Regions from separate parts of the Paenibacillus taichungensis genome, predicted to be linked through region 2. Evidence: predicted binding sites of a transcription regulator. Region 2 holds the regulator's gene; the other holds the start of a gene.
The links. The regulator LexA, encoded in region 2, represses DNA repair genes until DNA is damaged. The targets are predictions, from matches to a motif close to CGAACATATGTTCG.
Positions count from the first base shown of each region.

Region 1: recA (recombinase RecA) is a predicted target of LexA. The motif match lies at 3,536-3,549, and genes of this name have one in related genera.

Region 1 covers NZ_CP194720.1:3,521,538-3,530,288, forward strand. Annotated here, with positions in the region: gene rny (ribonuclease Y) at 1-1,017, opposite strand, end outside; gene ACR1R9_RS15655 (regulatory protein RecX) at 1,328-2,065, opposite strand; gene recA (recombinase RecA) at 2,402-3,466, opposite strand; gene ACR1R9_RS15665 (competence/damage-inducible protein A) at 3,706-4,962, opposite strand; gene pgsA (CDP-diacylglycerol--glycerol-3-phosphate 3-phosphatidyltransferase) at 5,070-5,657, opposite strand; gene ACR1R9_RS15675 (YajQ family cyclic di-GMP-binding protein) at 5,980-6,471, opposite strand; gene ACR1R9_RS15680 (hypothetical protein) at 6,625-6,795, opposite strand; gene ACR1R9_RS15685 (helix-turn-helix domain-containing protein) at 6,864-7,916, opposite strand; gene ACR1R9_RS15690 (DUF3388 domain-containing protein) at 7,983-8,750, opposite strand.
Region 2 covers NZ_CP194720.1:1,774,601-1,783,351, reverse strand. Annotated here, with positions in the region: gene ACR1R9_RS08290 (ABC transporter substrate-binding protein) at 1-814, opposite strand, end outside; gene ACR1R9_RS08285 (carbohydrate ABC transporter permease) at 892-1,761, opposite strand; gene ACR1R9_RS08280 (ABC transporter permease) at 1,774-2,736, opposite strand; gene ACR1R9_RS08275 (HAD family hydrolase) at 3,282-4,088, opposite strand; gene ACR1R9_RS08270 (hypothetical protein) at 4,117-4,629, opposite strand; gene ACR1R9_RS08265 (DUF896 domain-containing protein) at 4,756-4,965, opposite strand; gene ACR1R9_RS08260 (LysM peptidoglycan-binding domain-containing protein) at 5,062-5,439, opposite strand; gene lexA (transcriptional repressor LexA) at 5,746-6,372, shown strand; gene ACR1R9_RS08250 (aldehyde dehydrogenase) at 6,485-7,786, opposite strand; gene ACR1R9_RS08245 (CatB-related O-acetyltransferase) at 8,337-8,751, shown strand, end outside.

The DNA.
Region 1 (8,751 bases), 1.7 Mb from region 2:
CAGATAAGCGACTTCCATCGAATGTTTCAAGACGTTTTGACCGTAGCTTGTACGGAACTTCAACCGGCCCAGAATTTTAATCAAGTCCGGATGCAGACCATGCACGCCCACTTCAAAGGTAGCTTGCTCACCGTATTCACGGATACGCTCATCCACTTCTTTGCGGGATTTCTCCACCATCTCTTCAATCCGTGCCGGGTGAATACGTCCATCAGCCACCAGTTTTTCGAGGGCAGTACGGGCGATTTCACGGCGAATCGGGTCAAAGCCCGACAGAATAACAGCTTCTGGCGTATCATCGATAATGAGGTCAATCCCTGTAAGGGTTTCAAGCGCACGGATGTTACGTCCTTCACGACCGATAATCCGGCCTTTCATTTCTTCATTTGGCAAAGTAACAACGGATACCGTTGTTTCAGCCACGTGGTCAGCCGCACAGCGTTGGATAGCGAGTGTAATAATCTCGCGGGACTTTTTGTCCGCTTCTTCCTTCGCTTGCTGTTCAATGTCCTTGATCATTTGAGCCGTCTCATGACGAACTTCCTGTTCTACGTTGGACAGTATGATACTGCGTGCGTCTTCCATAGTGAGGTTGGATATGCGCTCCAGCTCCGTCACCTGGTTTTTGTAGATCATCTCGATCTGCTGCTGTGTCTCATCAATTCGTTTCTCTTTGTTAGCCACTTGCTCTTCTTTACGTTCGAGTGATTCCAATTTTTTATCCAGCGACTCTTCTTTTTGCAACAATCGTCTTTCTTGTCGTTGAATTTCGTTCCGACGTTCACGAGTGTCTTTTTCAGCTTCGGCGCGAATGCGGTGGATTTCGTCCTTCGCTTCCAGCACCGTTTCTTTCTTCAGTGCCTCTGCCTCTTTCTTCGCGTTCTCCACGATTTGCACGGCAGCTTGTTCCGCACTGGAGATTTTAGCCTCTGCAAGAGATTTGCGAATAAAATACCCTACTCCGAACCCAATAACGAGCGCGGCCACAACGAGAACGATCGTGATTACGATGTCCATACTGTTCACCTCCTCGTTGGTTCCTCCAAGGCACTCCTTGGGTCAATTTGTTGTTTTCAAGCCTTACATATTTTTGGGAATAACGAATACTCACGGCGATCCCCCGCCGATTTTCATTTCACATGTACATGCTTCCATGTACTATTCACCGTTTCCAGCGAACCCATAATCATGAATGGTATAAATCTTAAAAAACAGAAACCGCTTTTTTGGAAGGAAAAAGGGTTGTCCATTTCTTACAGACTCATGTCCATTTTAGTATTTGACGAAAGAAATTGTCAAGAGAATGCAGTATAGTGGGTCCAGTCTGCTAATCCCATAACAACGCTTCGTCATCTTCGAGGTCTTTAGCCTCGTCTTCTTCAATTAAACAATTCACAACCCGACGCACCATATCCATGGAAAAACCTCGTCGCATCAAGAAGGGAAGCGTTTTACGTTTCTTCTCCTGGATGTCTCCTTTGACCTGATTCCATTTTTTGCGTCCGGCGGTTAGAGCCGTCTCATATTCCGCATCTGTACTTACACCTTCCAGCGCTTCAGCAATTAGCTCATTGGCAATGCCCTTCTGACGCAGCTCTTGCCTTATCCACAGTTTTCCCTTCCGCTGGCCCTCCATACGCTGACGAGTCCATTCCTTCGCAAACAGTTCGTCATCGACCAAATTCTCCCGCTCAAGCCGATCCAGGGCCTCTTCAATCAACGATGCAGCAAACTCTTTCTGACGCAGCTTCTGACTTAATTCGTGGCGTGTGCGGGGTTTATGCTCCAGATATCGCAAAGACTGCACATACGTCCGCTGTCGCTCGTCAGCAATAATGATATCTTCCAAGTCCTTTTTCAGAAACGTATTTCCCCGGGTCATCCGATATTTAATCATTACATCTTCAAGCACCGTAATTGAATATAAACCAAAGGTAATTCGGTAACGAGCTTCCCTGCTCTTCGTTCGTTCAACTCGTGTAATGATAAGTTCTTCGTTATCCGGGAATTGGGAGATTCCCTCCAGCTTGGCTTCTTCATATAAATCATCTTCATGTTGATCCATTTCGGTCTCCCCTTCCACATCATTTGATACTTGTATCACATGGTGTCTACTGATAGCACAGAACAAAACAAAAGACTTTCTTGAATCCGATTAGCAGATCTCCGACGGAGATAACACAGATAAACTGCATACGTTTAGAGCGTAATTTCACAGAGACACCAGATGTAATACAAAAGGCCGGAAACAATGTCCGGCCTCTCCCTAACAGAAAACGTACTAACAGCCCCTGCCCATTCGGACAGAGGCTGTTGGACAGCGCGAGCGCACACCTTACCCCATTAGCCTAGATCTAGATCGAGCCAAGATCACTCAGACAAGTTTCGGGGATTCAGAGCATTACTCGTTAATTTCAAACAATTCTTGTTCTTCTGCCGCTTCTTTTTGTTGATCTTCAGTCGTAGGCACAGGAACTGCAGTAGTCAAGTTGCTGGCTACACGGATTTTTTGCTCGATTACTTGAGCAATATCTTGATGCTCTTTCATGAACTGCTTGGCGTTCTCACGTCCTTGACCTAAACGCTCGCCTTCGTAAGAGTACCACGCACCACTTTTGTTCACGATGTCCAGCTCTGTACCAATATCAATGATACTGCCTTCTCTCGAAATACCTTCACCGTACATAATGTCCACTTCCGCTTGTTTAAACGGTGGTGCCACTTTGTTTTTTACAACTTTGATACGAGTACGGTTACCGATGATGTCATTGCCTGATTTAATACTCTCAATACGACGTACATCCAAACGTACTGTAGAGTAGAATTTCAGGGCACGACCACCAGGTGTTGTCTCCGGGTTACCAAACATAACACCGACTTTTTCACGAAGCTGGTTGATGAAGATTGCGATGGTTTTGGATTTGCTGATTGCACCAGACAGTTTACGCAGCGCCTGAGACATCAGACGTGCTTGCAAACCGACATGGGAATCACCCATTTCGCCTTCAATTTCCGCTTTTGGTACCAATGCAGCAACCGAGTCAATAACGACAATATCTACAGCTCCACTACGTACAAGCGCTTCTGCAATTTCAAGCCCTTGCTCACCCGTATCTGGCTGAGACAGAAGCAACTCATCAATGTTAACACCCAGTTTGCTTGCGTATTGCGGGTCAAGAGCATGCTCTGCATCGATAAATGCAGCTTGTCCACCCACCCGTTGTACTTCAGCAATCGCATGCAATGCTACAGTTGTTTTACCGGAAGATTCTGGTCCATATATTTCAACAATACGGCCTTTAGGCAAGCCGCCTGTTCCTAATGCAATATCCAGAGCCAAGGAACCGCTGGGTATGATTTCCACTTGCATGTGAGTCGACTCACCCAGTTTCATGATGGATCCTTTACCAAATTGCTTCTCTATTTGACGGAGCGCCATATCAAGCGCGGCACGACGGTCTGACAATAAGCTCACACCCTTTACTGTTTATAAGATAATGATACCTTGTTTTAACACGTTTGCCAAGCTTTTTTTCGAACATACATTCGTTTTTTTTGTGAAGGCCGAGGCGCCTCTTCCTCAAACAAACTTTCCATTAAACAGAAAAAAGAACCGTAAACAAGGCTGTAAAGCCTGATTCTACGGTTCTTCCGTCTTCCTTTATTATACTTGCTTGCCTTAGCAAATGCAATCCGAGCTATGAACTAGTCCATCTCCACAAGTTTGCGCCACAAACGGTAAAGAATCGCCTTCGCAGAACGGATCCGCACCGTCTCCCGATTGCCATTAATGCGCAGTTCATGAATTTCTGTCTCTTTACCACGTTGAGCCAGAGCGATGAAAACAAGTCCTGGTGGTTTGCGTTCAGAATAACCAGGTCCCGCTACACCTGTAACCGACAGACCGAAGTCGGCATCCCCAATCATGCGAATCTGTTCTGCCAGCACTTTGGCGACTTCCGGACTCACTGCGCCCGGTGCATCTTCACCTTCTAGATAGGCATGTGGCACATGGAGCAGCTTCTCCTTAATTTCATTGGAGTAACATACTATTCCGCCCTTAAGCATCGAAGCACTGCCAGGAACTGACGTCAGACTTTGCATGACGAGCCCTCCTGTGCAGCTCTCAGCCGCGCTAAGGGTCAGACCCATATCAGACATCATCGTTACGATTGTGTACTCTATAGGCACATCCTCGTTCGCGTAGAGATGCTCTGGCAATCGTTCCCGGATCTGAACTTCCATTGCGTCCAGCTTCAGCTTCGCCTCACTCTCACTTGGAGCCTTTGTAGATACACGTACCGTAACTTCTCCCTCACTGGCATAAGGAGCAATCGTTGGATCTGTCTGCGTATCAATCAGATCCAGGAGTCGGTCTTCCAATGCCGATTCTCCGATCCCTGCAAACTTCAGCATTTTTGAGTAAATCGGCATTTCTTCTGTTAGTACATGCTGGAACAGCCAAGGTTTAACTTCCTGTTCAAACATTGGAATCAGCTCTTTCGGCGGTCCAGGCATCACTACATAATGTTTGCCATTGTCAGAAATCGCATTTCCTGCGGCAAGGCCTGTTTCGTTCGCCAGCGGTGTCCCACCCTCTATAACGATCGCCTGACGGCGATTATTTTCGGTCATGTCCACATTACGATCTCTGAAGAAGCTCTCGATTTTGTCCATAGCCATTCGATCTATATGCAGCTTGCGGTTCAAGACCGCCGCGATCGCATCCTTGGTCAGATCATCCTGTGTGGGACCGATGCCCCCGGAAAATAAAATGACGTCTGCACGACCCTGGGCGATGCGAATAGCGTCACTTAGTCGATTAAGGTTATCACCAACCACCGTTTGGAAATATACATCAATCCCGATCGCAGCCAATTCACGGGATAGATATCGGGCATTGGTATTCACAATTTGTCCAAGCAACAATTCTGTGCCAACTGCAATGATTTCTGCCTTCATTCAGCATCCTCCTGTACACGTGGTGAGTGATCAAAGGGCAATAGGATAATTTCCTATTGCCCTTCGTACAAATGATTTCTTCATGCTTACCCATTCAACCTCAAACGTTACGCTTTTGATAAATGAAGCAAATTTTTGTTTTTGATAAAGTAATCAATACCTGACCAAATTGTAATGATCGCTGCAGCCCAAACGGCAATAACGTCCATGTGAATACCCGTAAATGAGAACGGGAAATTATTCAACAACAGCAGCACAATCGCCACAATTTGCACGACGGTTTTCAGTTTGCCCCAGGCACTTGCTGCAACAACCGAACCATCCAATAATGCAATCTGACGCAAGCCGGTAACCGCAAACTCACGACTAATAATGACCACAGCAATCCAGGAATCCAACTTGCCCATTTCCACAAGTGAAATCAGCACCGCAGTAACCAACAACTTGTCAGCCAGCGGATCAAGCAATTTCCCTAGGTTGGTAACCATATTATTTTTCCGCGCCAGATAGCCATCAATTCCATCCGTGCTTGCTGCAATGATAAAAATGACAGCAGCAATCAACTGATTATACGGAAGTGATAAACTTCCCAATTGCAACGGCTCTGGATAAAACGGAAAATCTACGAGCAGGAACACCATCAAAAAAGGGATTAAGCAAATTCGTGCAAGCGTAATCCGGTTGGGTAAATTCACAAGACGCCCTCCCTCTTATCCTCCATTACTCCAAACATTCATCTTAATCCCGTATTCATCATCCGGAACATGAAATGTACAGTTTCACTGTCAATCAGCACTAAAGTGCTCTCACTATGTAAAAACGCAAAAAATAAAGTCAACCGTTCAAACGCAAAACCGTTTTAAACGTTCCGGTGACTTTCAGAAGATGTACTGCTTTTCACAAAGTCAGCAAACGATGATGACTGGGCTTTGATGCTTATCTGCCAGCAATGCACACTTAGTATAATATACGCCAATTGTAGTGTCAAAAAACATACCTTGCTACAAAGAGGAGATATTACTTAAAGTTTGTATATTGCAGATCCAGAGGTAGATTGGCACCGTTTAACAACTGCATAACTGCTTGCAAATCATTCTTACTTTTACCTGTTACCCGGAGCTGATCTCCCTGAATCTGACTCTTCACCTTCATCTTAGAGTCACGAATCAGAATATTAATTTTTTTAGCGATATCCTGATCAATCCCCTGCTTGAAATTCAAACGCTGGCGGACTGTACCTGAAGAAGCTGGTTCTACTTTTGCATAATCAATGTTTTTTAGAGGTAAACCCCGCTTAGCCATCTTGGATTGCAATACATCGATAACAGCCTTGAGTTTGGTCTCATCATCAGATACGATCGTTAACGCATCCTTATCCAGTTTCAGACTGCTCTTGCTGCCCTTGAAGTCATAACGCGTGCCAATTTCCTTTTCCGTTTGTGTAACGGCATTTGTCAATTCCTGCAAGTCCATTTTGGACACGATATCAAATGAATTTTCTGAACTCAAACCAGTCACCCTTTCAGTTAATCATATGTTCTGTAACATTATAGAGGATACGCCAAGCAAAAGTCTAATTTTATGAGGTTTTTCAAAATAAAAAAGCATTTTTGGCTGCCACTTATGATGGTTGCCAAAAATGCTTTTTGTGCGGCTGTCCTTCTAATAACGGCTGCGATTAGGTTGTCTGAACATGTCAAGCACACCCAGAAGTACATGTGCAAGTCCAAAACCCAAAATTCCGTAACCCCAAGCAGTTGGAGTCAAGTAATAACCCAGGAGGCTGACAATGATCCCCAAACCTGTTACGATCCAGCTGACTGTCACAGCCATCCACCTCACTTCACCAAAAGTTGACTGCAAGTTGAAGACAAGGTTAGTGTCTCCCGCAGAAACTTTGGTTATTCGCCGCTAGTGCCGGTGCTTCCTTCAGTATTGCTTCCTGTTTCATTCGTCGTTGTGCCTTCAGTACCAGTGGAGGACGTATCCTCACCAAGTCTTAACCGAATGCGGTTCGTCGCTTTCCCGTCTGTCACAACCTGCCCTGCAACCTCAATTGTGGTCGCTGCAGCGTAACCGGACTTAATATACATTCCTGCACTGTCCAATTCAAAAGTATAACTGTCTCCCTCAGCGGTGTTGCCGTATTCCAACTTCTCGCCACTAGAGTTCTCGCCCTTGTATACTTCCAGCCAACTATGCCCCGTTGCTTTAATTGTAACCGTCACAGGCTGCCCTGCACTGCCGTTCACTTTGAAGTTCGTAATATTGCCTGATTTTCCGTCTTCAGCAACAGTTACAGAAGCTGGCTGATTGTCTGTTGGGTTCTCTTCATCTTCACCCGTTGTTTGACCATCCGTCTGTCCGTCAGTTTGTCCGTCAGGCTGCCCCTCTGCTGTTCCGCCACCGTTACCGCCTGCTTCGCCTTCATTCGTTTCTCCGCTACCTGGTTCATTAGTTGGAGGATTAGAAGCTTGGCCATTATCTGTAGGCTCATCCGGTTTATCTTGAGGTTGCTGCTGGCTGTCTGTGATCTTCGTCTGATCCAGCCCTTGTGTATCCGAATCATCTTTGTTCATCACTACATACACGTACAACAGTACAAGAATTAATACCGGAAAAGTCCACATCAGCGCAACAGACATCCAGCGGTTACTGCGCTCTACCGGGCGGCTTGAACGCTTTTGAATAACTGGCTCCATGGTTGCTTCCGTTTCTTCTGCAGGTACATCTTTCTTATGTCCCTCCAGCAGCTCATCAGGATTTAGTCCCACCGTTTCCGCATAGGTTTTGATAAATGCACGCACATAGAAGCTGCCAGGCAGCACTTTGTAGTCTCCTGCCTCTATTGCCTCCAAATACCTCTTGCGAATTTTAGTCATTTCCTGTACATCGTCAAGACTCATCCCTTTTTGCAGCCGGGCCTCCCTTAACTGCTGACCCAGTTCAGACATGCCATCTCCTCCTTATGTTTATCTCTATGGTTGTTGCTTATCTATTTCATGATCCCGTACGGAGCGTTACAGTTCGTCGGTGTAGCTGGCCGTAAACGTATCATAAATAATTTCTTCATTCGGATTGTTGCGCAGTTCAATAATAATGTCAAAATCATTAAAATCATATTCAGACTCCTGCACAAAAATATCCGGATGTTCAATAACCTTGGTACTTGGCATCGTCATGATGTCCTGTAACAGATTATAATGCCGTTCGCTTGAACGAATCGTACTGACAATTCCGTCAATGATAAACACATTGTTTGGATTCAATTCGTCCTCTGACATCTGGCTTCTTATGGTCTGACGAAGAAGTGTGGAGGAAACAAACGTCCAGCGCTTCATCGCACATACGCTGCCTGCAATAATGGATTCCGTTTTGCCTACACGCGGCATTCCACGCAAACCAATGACTTGATTGCCTTCCCTCTTAAATACTTCACCCAAAAAGTCCACAAGTAACCCAAGTTCGTCCCGCGTAAAACGAAATGTTTTGCGATCATCCGAATCACGATCAATATAACGACCATGACGGACAGCGAGAATATCTACCAGTTTCGGTTGACGCAAAGCAGACACAGTTATGCTGTTCACTTTGCCAAGCATTTCACCCAGCAGACGGATCTTCTCATCATCGTCTGATTCCAAAAGCATCCCCCGGGTCTTGCCTTCAACACCGTTGATGGTCAATATATTTACTTCAAGCATCCCCAGCATAGAGGCAATATCCCCCAAAAGGCCGGGTCTGTTCTTATGTATTTTATACTCCATATACCATTGTTTAGATTCCATT
Region 2 (8,751 bases):
CCTTGTATTCCGGCGTAGTCGAAGTATATACAAATTCATCCTGATCTTCTTTATACGTTAAACCATTGCCAAATCCCCATCCAGCTTTCGTTCCAAAACTGGTAGCAGCAATATTCAATGTACTGTTAAATTGGAAACGATCTGAAAACGGAACGGAATCTGGATAGATTTCTTTTAGCTTTTTGGCTGCATCATACAATTCATCCCATGTCTTTGGAATGGCAATGTTATTTTTCTCAAAAATATCAGTTCTCACAATAAGGGTATAGTCCGGCCAAACCTCTTCATGTAAACCTGGGAGTACATAATATTTCCCATCCTCTTGTCGAAGACCCTCAAGTTCATCCTGAAGTCCCCATTTCTCAATCTTATCTTTGAAATTTGGCATCAAATCAACATAATCACTCACTGGCAAAATTGCACCAGAGGATACAAAAGCAGATTCTTCACCCGGATAGGTTTTCGGAATAACCAGTGGGGCATCTCCAGAGCTGATCAGAAGGGATCTTTTCTGGGAATAGTCACTCATCGGAACGATGGTAGGCTCCAGCGTGACTCCGGTTTTTTCCGTGATTTTTTGGAACAGGAGCCAATCCTTTTTATACGGGTATGCTGGCTGGTCACTGTACAGAATAGATAGATTAAATGGTTCAGCCGCTTTGAAGATCTCCCCTACACCATAGGACTCCATGGCTCCCTTGGATTCTGGTTCGACTTTGTCTCCACCAGCTCCGCTGCTACATGCTGCCAGAACGACACTCATCATTGTTGCCAATACCATCTTGCCTACCAGCTTACGTGGTCTCTGTTTCATTCAATTCTCCCCCTGCATGTGGTTTAGATTGGCCTTACAATCAAGATGTTGAACTATATTGGGCTAGGATTACTGTTTTACTGTTTAACAGATCCCAACATGATACCGGTTACAAAGTATCTTTGAACAAATGGATAAATCGTTAAAATAGGCAAAATGGTGAGTACCATCGTGACCGATTTGATGTTTGCAGAAATTTGAGTCAGATTATCCGCTGAAGCACCAGCCGAAGCACCGCCCGTTGCACCTGCAATCATGTTGCGCAAGTAGATCGTAACGGGAAACAGTTCCTTTTTGTCGAGATACAGGAAGGCAGGAAACCAGGAATTCCAATGTCCCACAGCGTAAAATAGAACCATCGTTGCCATGACCGCTTTACTCAGCGGTAGAATGATCCGCAACAAAATGCCATACGTATTCAAACCGTCAATAGCTGCCGCTTCCTCAAGCTCTTCAGGCATGTTTTCGAAAAATGATTTCATAATTAACATGTTATAAATGCTGATTGCCCCAGGCACAACCAATGCCCACATCGTGTTATTGAAGCCCAGAGAGTTTATCAGGACATAGTTAGGAATCAAGCCGCCACTGAAAAACATCGTGAATACGGCGAACATCGTCAAAAATTTTCGTCCCATTAATCTTTTCTTGGATAAGGCATAAGCGAAAATGGTCGTCATGAACATGGAAATCAAAGTACCTACAACGGTATATATAATTGTGTTTTTGTAGTTGGTCCAGAACATGCTATCACGAGAGATGGTCTTGTAGGTTTCCACATTAAATCCTCTTGGGATAATGCTTACCTTGCCTGAATTGATATAAGCCTCGCTGCTGAAAGACTGGGCCACGACATTCAGAAACGGATAGAGCGTGATGAATACCACAAGCAGCAAAAAGATGGCATTGAAAACTTTAAATACTTTGTATGATTTTGATTCCAGCATATTGCTCCTCCTTTACCACAAGCTTCGTTGTGTCAGTCTGCGTGAAATGGCATTAACCGAGAATACCAGGATCAGTCCAATAATGGATTCGAACAAACCAATGGCGGTAGCATAGCTAAAATTGCTGGACTGCAAACCTACCCGGTACAGATAAGTAGAAATCACGTCAGATGTCTCGTAGATCAGCGGATTGTAAAGGAGCAAGATTTTCTCAAATCCAACCGCAAGGAAATTACCCATGTTCAAAATCAGCAATGTAACGATCGTTGGCAAAATGCCTGGTATGGTTATATGGAGGGTTTGCTTCCAACGGTTCGCACCATCGATCCGCGCAGCCTCATACAAAGAATCATCAATTGTTGTTAATGCAGCCAAATATAGAATGGCTCCCCACCCCATACCTTGCCAAACCTCAGAGGTGATATAGATTGTTCTGAACCATTCCGCACGTTGCATGAAAGGAATGCTGTCTCCAGTAAAGAATGATACCATTCCGTTAATAGAGCCATTAACTGCCGTTAATTGCAGAATCATTCCGGCAACGATAACGATGGACAAGAAGTGCGGAAGATACGATGCGGTCTGCACAAACTTTTTGAAACGTTTGCTTTTCACCTCATTCAGCAGCAATGCAAAAATGATCGGAACTGGGAAGGTGAAAAGTAACGCAAGTCCACCGAGCATAAGTGTGTTCCCAAATACTTTCCAAAAGGTTGGGTCTTGAATGAACATCTGAAAATACCTGAATCCAACCCACGTCTCTCCAAAAATACTGCCTCCCGGTACAAATCGTCTAAATGCGATTACGTTACCGAGCATGGGCCCATATTTGAAAATAATAAGATAGATAATTGGAAGAATTAACAGTGAGTACAGCTGCCAATCTTTGCGAAGCAGAGCTGTAATAGTTCTCAACCTGCTTTCTTTACGTAAAGATGTCATCGTTAGCGTGGTTTTAGCGGTTTCCGACTCCATATGTTATTTCACTCCGATCCTTAGCTTAATAAAATAAAAGCGTTTTCGATCAATGCTTATCATCTCTTCTTTTTGTAGAAGACAAGTAATCAGATGCACTTCACCCCCACCTGCAGAATAAACCAAACCAATGTAAGCGATATCAATTTTGAAAATCACTAGAGGCACATTTCGGTCAAGATGCTTCCCCTTATTTTCTTACTAACCACTTCATGTTGCCTTTCCAGAACTAGATAGTTTACTTCGATTATGTAAAGCGCTTACAAAAGATGTGAAAATTATAGCGAATAACTCCCGCTTCCACTTCATTCAAGTAAGTCAACAGATATTCGCTGTATTCATTCGCATACTAGTCATACTAGTATGTTAGTTATATTCTAAATCAGTAGTTCTTTAATTTCAATAACTTTTAGTAAAAAAAATTATATTTTGTTATTATGGTATAGTTCAAACTGTCCCAAAACAAAAAAACATTGTTAGGTTTTATGGATAAAATACATCTCACAAAACCTAACAATGTTTGAGTAGTGCACTAAAAATACGATTTATGATGCACTTATTGAGAATTTAGCAATGATTCGTTCCAATTCGGATAAATGCTTGATTTGATGGTCAGGCACATACGATTCGGTGTTCTCTTTATTCTCGCGGTTAATCCAAACAGATTGAATACCTGCAGACAACGCTCCACGGATATCAGTTGTAAGCTTATCTCCAACCATCATACTTTCCTCAGGTTGAACTCCCAGCTTACTCAATGCGTGTTCGAAGATCGAAGGATCAGGTTTTCCTTTACCGAACGTACCCGAGATAATAATTTCATCGAATAAAGGAGCCAATTCAGGAACGCCATCAAGTTTCTCTTGTTGTAAAGCAGGACAGCCGTTGGTTAAAAGCAAAAGCTTAAACTTCCCTTGCAGATGACTCAATGTTTCCATCGTTTCTTCATAGACATGGGGTCTTGATCTCCGCTCAGCCCCAAATTGTGAGGCAAGTCGTTCCGCCAGATCTTCACGATCAACACCCAATTTTAACAAGCCGCGACGCCATGACTCTTTACGATATGCGGGTGCAAGTTGCTCCAACTGGCGAAACTCCGGCTGATCGCCACCTGTGAAGTTAGCCCAAAGACCTTCAAACGGGTTAATCCCTATCATTTTGGTAAACGAAAAAGTTTCATAAGATTCATACAGATTACGTGCCTCATTACGAACAGCCTCTTCAAGGTCTTCGGGTTTAATACCCGTCTCTTGAGCTGCAATCAGGCAAGTCTCATGGAAGGCTTCTCGAACACTGCGCTCATCCCACAGTAAAGTATCATCTAGGTCGAACAAAATCGCTTTTAACGCCATTTCGGTCATCTTCCCCTTTATGCAATAATTACTTTTTCTCGTATGTTTCCACGGTGATCTGATGTGCTTTGGCGAATTTCAGAAGACGTTCAGTGATTGCATCGGTATCATAACGATTAAGTAGTTTGGTAAATACCCATCTCTTACCTCGTGCATTATGCTCAATTACAACCGTACCTGGCTCAATTCTGAATTTCACGATATCATCGACTCCAATTGAACGCTCGCGGTTCCCTTTTGTCGTCAAAATCCGATTACTTCCTATTTTGACATAAGGGCGACGGAGCATGAAGATGACTGCCAAAAATACGTACAGCAACATGGTCACCCAGTCCCAAGTGGTCATCGGAGCTTTGACAAGAAATGTACTCATAAAGAGGTACAGGAATGCTAGTCCGATCAGAAAAATAGGAAACAGAAGGCTGCGTCCTTTAAATACGTCCTCACCTGGTGTACCGGAAATCGGTTTACCGCTTTTTTTGCGTTGCTGATTCAACTGCTTAGAATTTTTCCGAACCGTTCTCTCGAACGAACGCGACATGAGAATCCCCCTTAGATGTTCTTTGTATCGGCTTACATAACTGCAAACCAACATTTCCCCCTATAATTTGCAACCTCTAGATAACAGGAAGAAACCTAAATATCATATTGATATCATTAGGTTTCCTTAATGTTTGAGTTTGCCTTGGTGGCCTTGATCGTTCTCATCATCTACAATTTCAATCGAATCCAGTTGCTGTCTGAAATTGCTTCGAATGTTATTCAAATAGATTTCTCTAAGCTTGGCACGCTCTGCGAGCTCTTCCTCTGTCAGTCCAGTGGATTTTTGCTTACGGGCCAATTCATTAATACGTGCTACCAGACTATCTATATCCAAGCTTGTCCCCTCCAAAAATACAAAGTCTTATTAACTTTGACATGATAAGGGCAGCTTGTCAAGCTGACATGCATTAGTGCGTGTGGATATGCAGTCTTATTCTGTGAATTGAGGCAGTATTAAGACTTGCCCCACTTGTATTGAAGTTGACTGAAGTTGATTCACTTTCTTAATTGCTTCTATATATACACGTGTATCCATTGTTTCAGGTTTGTGATCTAATGATATACTCCATAGTGTATCTCCTTGTGAAACTGCCATCTTCCCTCCAGGCAATAAATCTTTCTCATTGCCAGCGAACACAGTGAGTACTGTACTGCATCCAACCAGTATAATTAAGCTTACGATTATTAATTTCAAGACCCAAGTTGGGACATTACCTTTTGCAAAAACCTTCTTAAAATTCCTTATGTTAGTTTCAACCACTTCTGAACGCACCGGTTCGTAAATGCTTTGATAAGTAGAATATCTCATTAAATATCGACCTCCAAACGTTTGTTCCTATCCGTTGAAATCAATATAACACGAACACTTGTTTTGTACAATAACTTTTTAGAACAATTGTTCGCTTTTTTTTGTTGCATCCTACATTCCAATATCTTTCTTCTATTGAAAAGGGAACTGTCATTTGCAGTATTTGATTAGACCAAAAGAAAATTTTCATCTTAATTCGCAAAAAAACATTGATTTTATGGCATTTTATTTAGAACTTATGTTTGTACGAACGGAGGTTCTATGTTATAATTTTCCCAAACGTTAATAAAATGGGGTTGATACGGTATGTCGAAGATATCCAGCAGGCAACAGGCTATTCTGGAGTTTATACGCAATGAAGTCCGGTTGAAGGGGTATCCTCCTTCCGTACGCGAAATTGGTGAAGCCGTTGGATTGGCTTCCAGCTCTACAGTACATGGACATCTGGATCGTTTGGAGAAGAAAGGTCTGATTAGACGTGACCCAACCAAACCAAGAGCCATTGAACTTCTCAGCCAGGAAGAGTCAGAGCATTCACATCAGTTTGCTCACAGCGTTGCTCGCATTCCTGTCGTGGGTAAAGTTACTGCAGGGGTTCCGATCACAGCAACAGAAAATATCGAAGATTACTTCCCTCTTCCCACGCATTATGTAGGCGAACAGAAAGTATTCATGCTTTCTGTCGTAGGAGACAGTATGGTAGAAGCAGGCATTGTTAACGGAGACTATGTTATCGTACGTCAGCAGCAAACTGCAGATAACGGCGATATCGTAGTAGCCATGACTGAAGACGATGAAGCAACGGTAAAAACGTTCTACAAAGAGAAAGATCATATTCGTCTTCAACCGGAAAATTCGACTTTTGAACCGTTGCGTTTGAAACACGTTAGCATCCTGGGCAAAGTCATCGGCCTTTTCCGTGATATTCATTAATATGTATTCTAGTTGTACAGAAGTCTCACAATAAGATACTTAAAGAGGTTGTCCCGTTCAACGGGACAACCTCTTTTTTCTTATACAATATATATTGTTCTACGTTAGTCGATTATTCGCTGCGTTTAAGAATGCTTTTATGATGAGAGAACACTTCAAAACTCTGTTGACCATGGTAAGAACCCATTCCACTTTCCCCTACGCCGCCAAACGGGAGATAATGTGATGTCATATGAGACAAGGTATCATTAATACAACCACCACCAAAAGAAACTTGATTCAGAACCTGATTCTGCAGATCCTCATCCTGAGTGAAGAGATATAATGCCAGTGGTTTTGGACGACGAACAATCTCATCTAGCATGGGGTCGAGGTCGGTATACTTAAATACAGGAAGAATTGGACCAAAGATCTCTTCTTGCATCACTGGGGATTTCCAATCCAATTCCCCGAGAACTGTTGGTTCAATGAGCAGCTGATCACGTTCAGAACGCCCACCGATTATTGCCTTGCCATCTTGGAGCAAAACGGATAAACGATCAAAGTTACGTGCATTGACAATGTGCGGAAAATCAGCATTTTTCATCACGTCATCTCCAAATTTATCCTGAATTTCTGCAGCGATCAATTCAAGTAATTTGTCATGTACGTGCTCGTGTACAAGCAAATAATCCGGAGCAACACAGGTTTGCCCAGCATTCAGGAATTTACCGCGGACAATGCGCTGAGCCGCCAGCTTCACATCCGCATCCTGATGAACAATGACCGGACTTTTACCGCCTAGTTCTAACGTAACTGGAGTCAAATGCTCAGCAGCTGCCTTCATAACAATGCGACCAACACCTGTACTGCCTGTAAAGAAAATATAATCAAACTTTTCTTTCAACAATGCCGTACTCGTCTCAACTTCCCCTTCCATAACTGCCATGTACTCACTAGGAAATATCTCATGGATCAAATCATAAGTTAGACGTGACACGGCTGGGGTTAATTCTGACGGTTTTATAATGGCACAGTTACCCGCAGCAATGGCTCCAATTAGAGGGCCGAAAGCCAGTTGGAACGGATAGTTCCATGGTGCAATAATAAGAGCAACTCCATAAGGTTCAGGATAAATGAAGCTTGTGCCATCGGGTATAGCAGAATTTGTAGGTACAGGTTTTGGTGTAGCCCATTCCTCCAAATGTTCCAATGCAAAATCCAGTTCAACCAACACGATCCGAATCTCAGAGCCATAAGCCTCTGTTTCAGATTTATTTAGATCCACACGAAGTGCGTCAAGAATACGTTGCTGATACTTCTCAATTCCCTGTCTCAATTGCTGAAGAGCATGAATACGGTACTCAATAGACTTCGTTTGTCCTGTATAAAAAAATGTCCGCTGTGCGGCAACCAGTTGCTTCTCTTGTTCCATATTAACATCTCCAATTAATTGTTCAAAATTTAATTTCTAAAAACACAAATGAATTATAACGCAATTATATGAAACTATCAACATATAGATACTGTAAATACAGAGCAAACAATTTAAACATACTCTCGCTTCAACGATATGATCATATCTTAATTAACCATTCTATTTCTTATTGACTACATAAAAAGCCTCAACACTAATATGCCAATATTTTATGCTACGAATGCCAGCTTCCTCTTTACATTTTTATTCCCGTCCCCGTTTTAGTCAAACATGATGTATCCTTCCTTCCAAATGATGGGCACGTGTTCTGTCTATATTTTCTCTCACTGAATTTTTTCTTCATTATATACACTTTGAGGGAGGATCCCCACTGACATCTCTTTATTAGAATAGGATTGACAAAAAAGGAGGTCATTGTTATAATCGCCCTCATATCTTAAGGAAGGATGATTCAGATGATTCGTCGTCTAAAAAAACTAAAGAATGTGGCTACCGCATCACGCTTCTAAGTTACTCAGAAATAAAACTTAGAAGCGAGGAAACTAAAATGAATATAAATCAATTTAATCACTGGTCTGAAATTAAGTATTTAAAGGATATTGTAACCAATCCATTAATCGAAGTCGGCGATTACTCTTATTACTCCGGTTATTATGATAACAATTCATCTTTTGAAGACGGATGCGTGAGATATTTATGGGGAGATGACAAATCCAGGAGCTTATTCAACCCCATTGAGGAATTTGGATGGCAAATAGATCGATTGATTATTGGTAATTATGTATGTATCGCAGCCGGTGTCGTTATTCTTATGGGAGGAAATAACAATCATCATGCGGAGTGGATCACTGTTTATCCGTTCGCTGATCAAATTAGCCATTCCTTCTCACCCAAGAGAGATACCATTATAGAAAGCGATGCATGGATCGGCATGAATGCAATGATTATGCCTGGTGTTACCA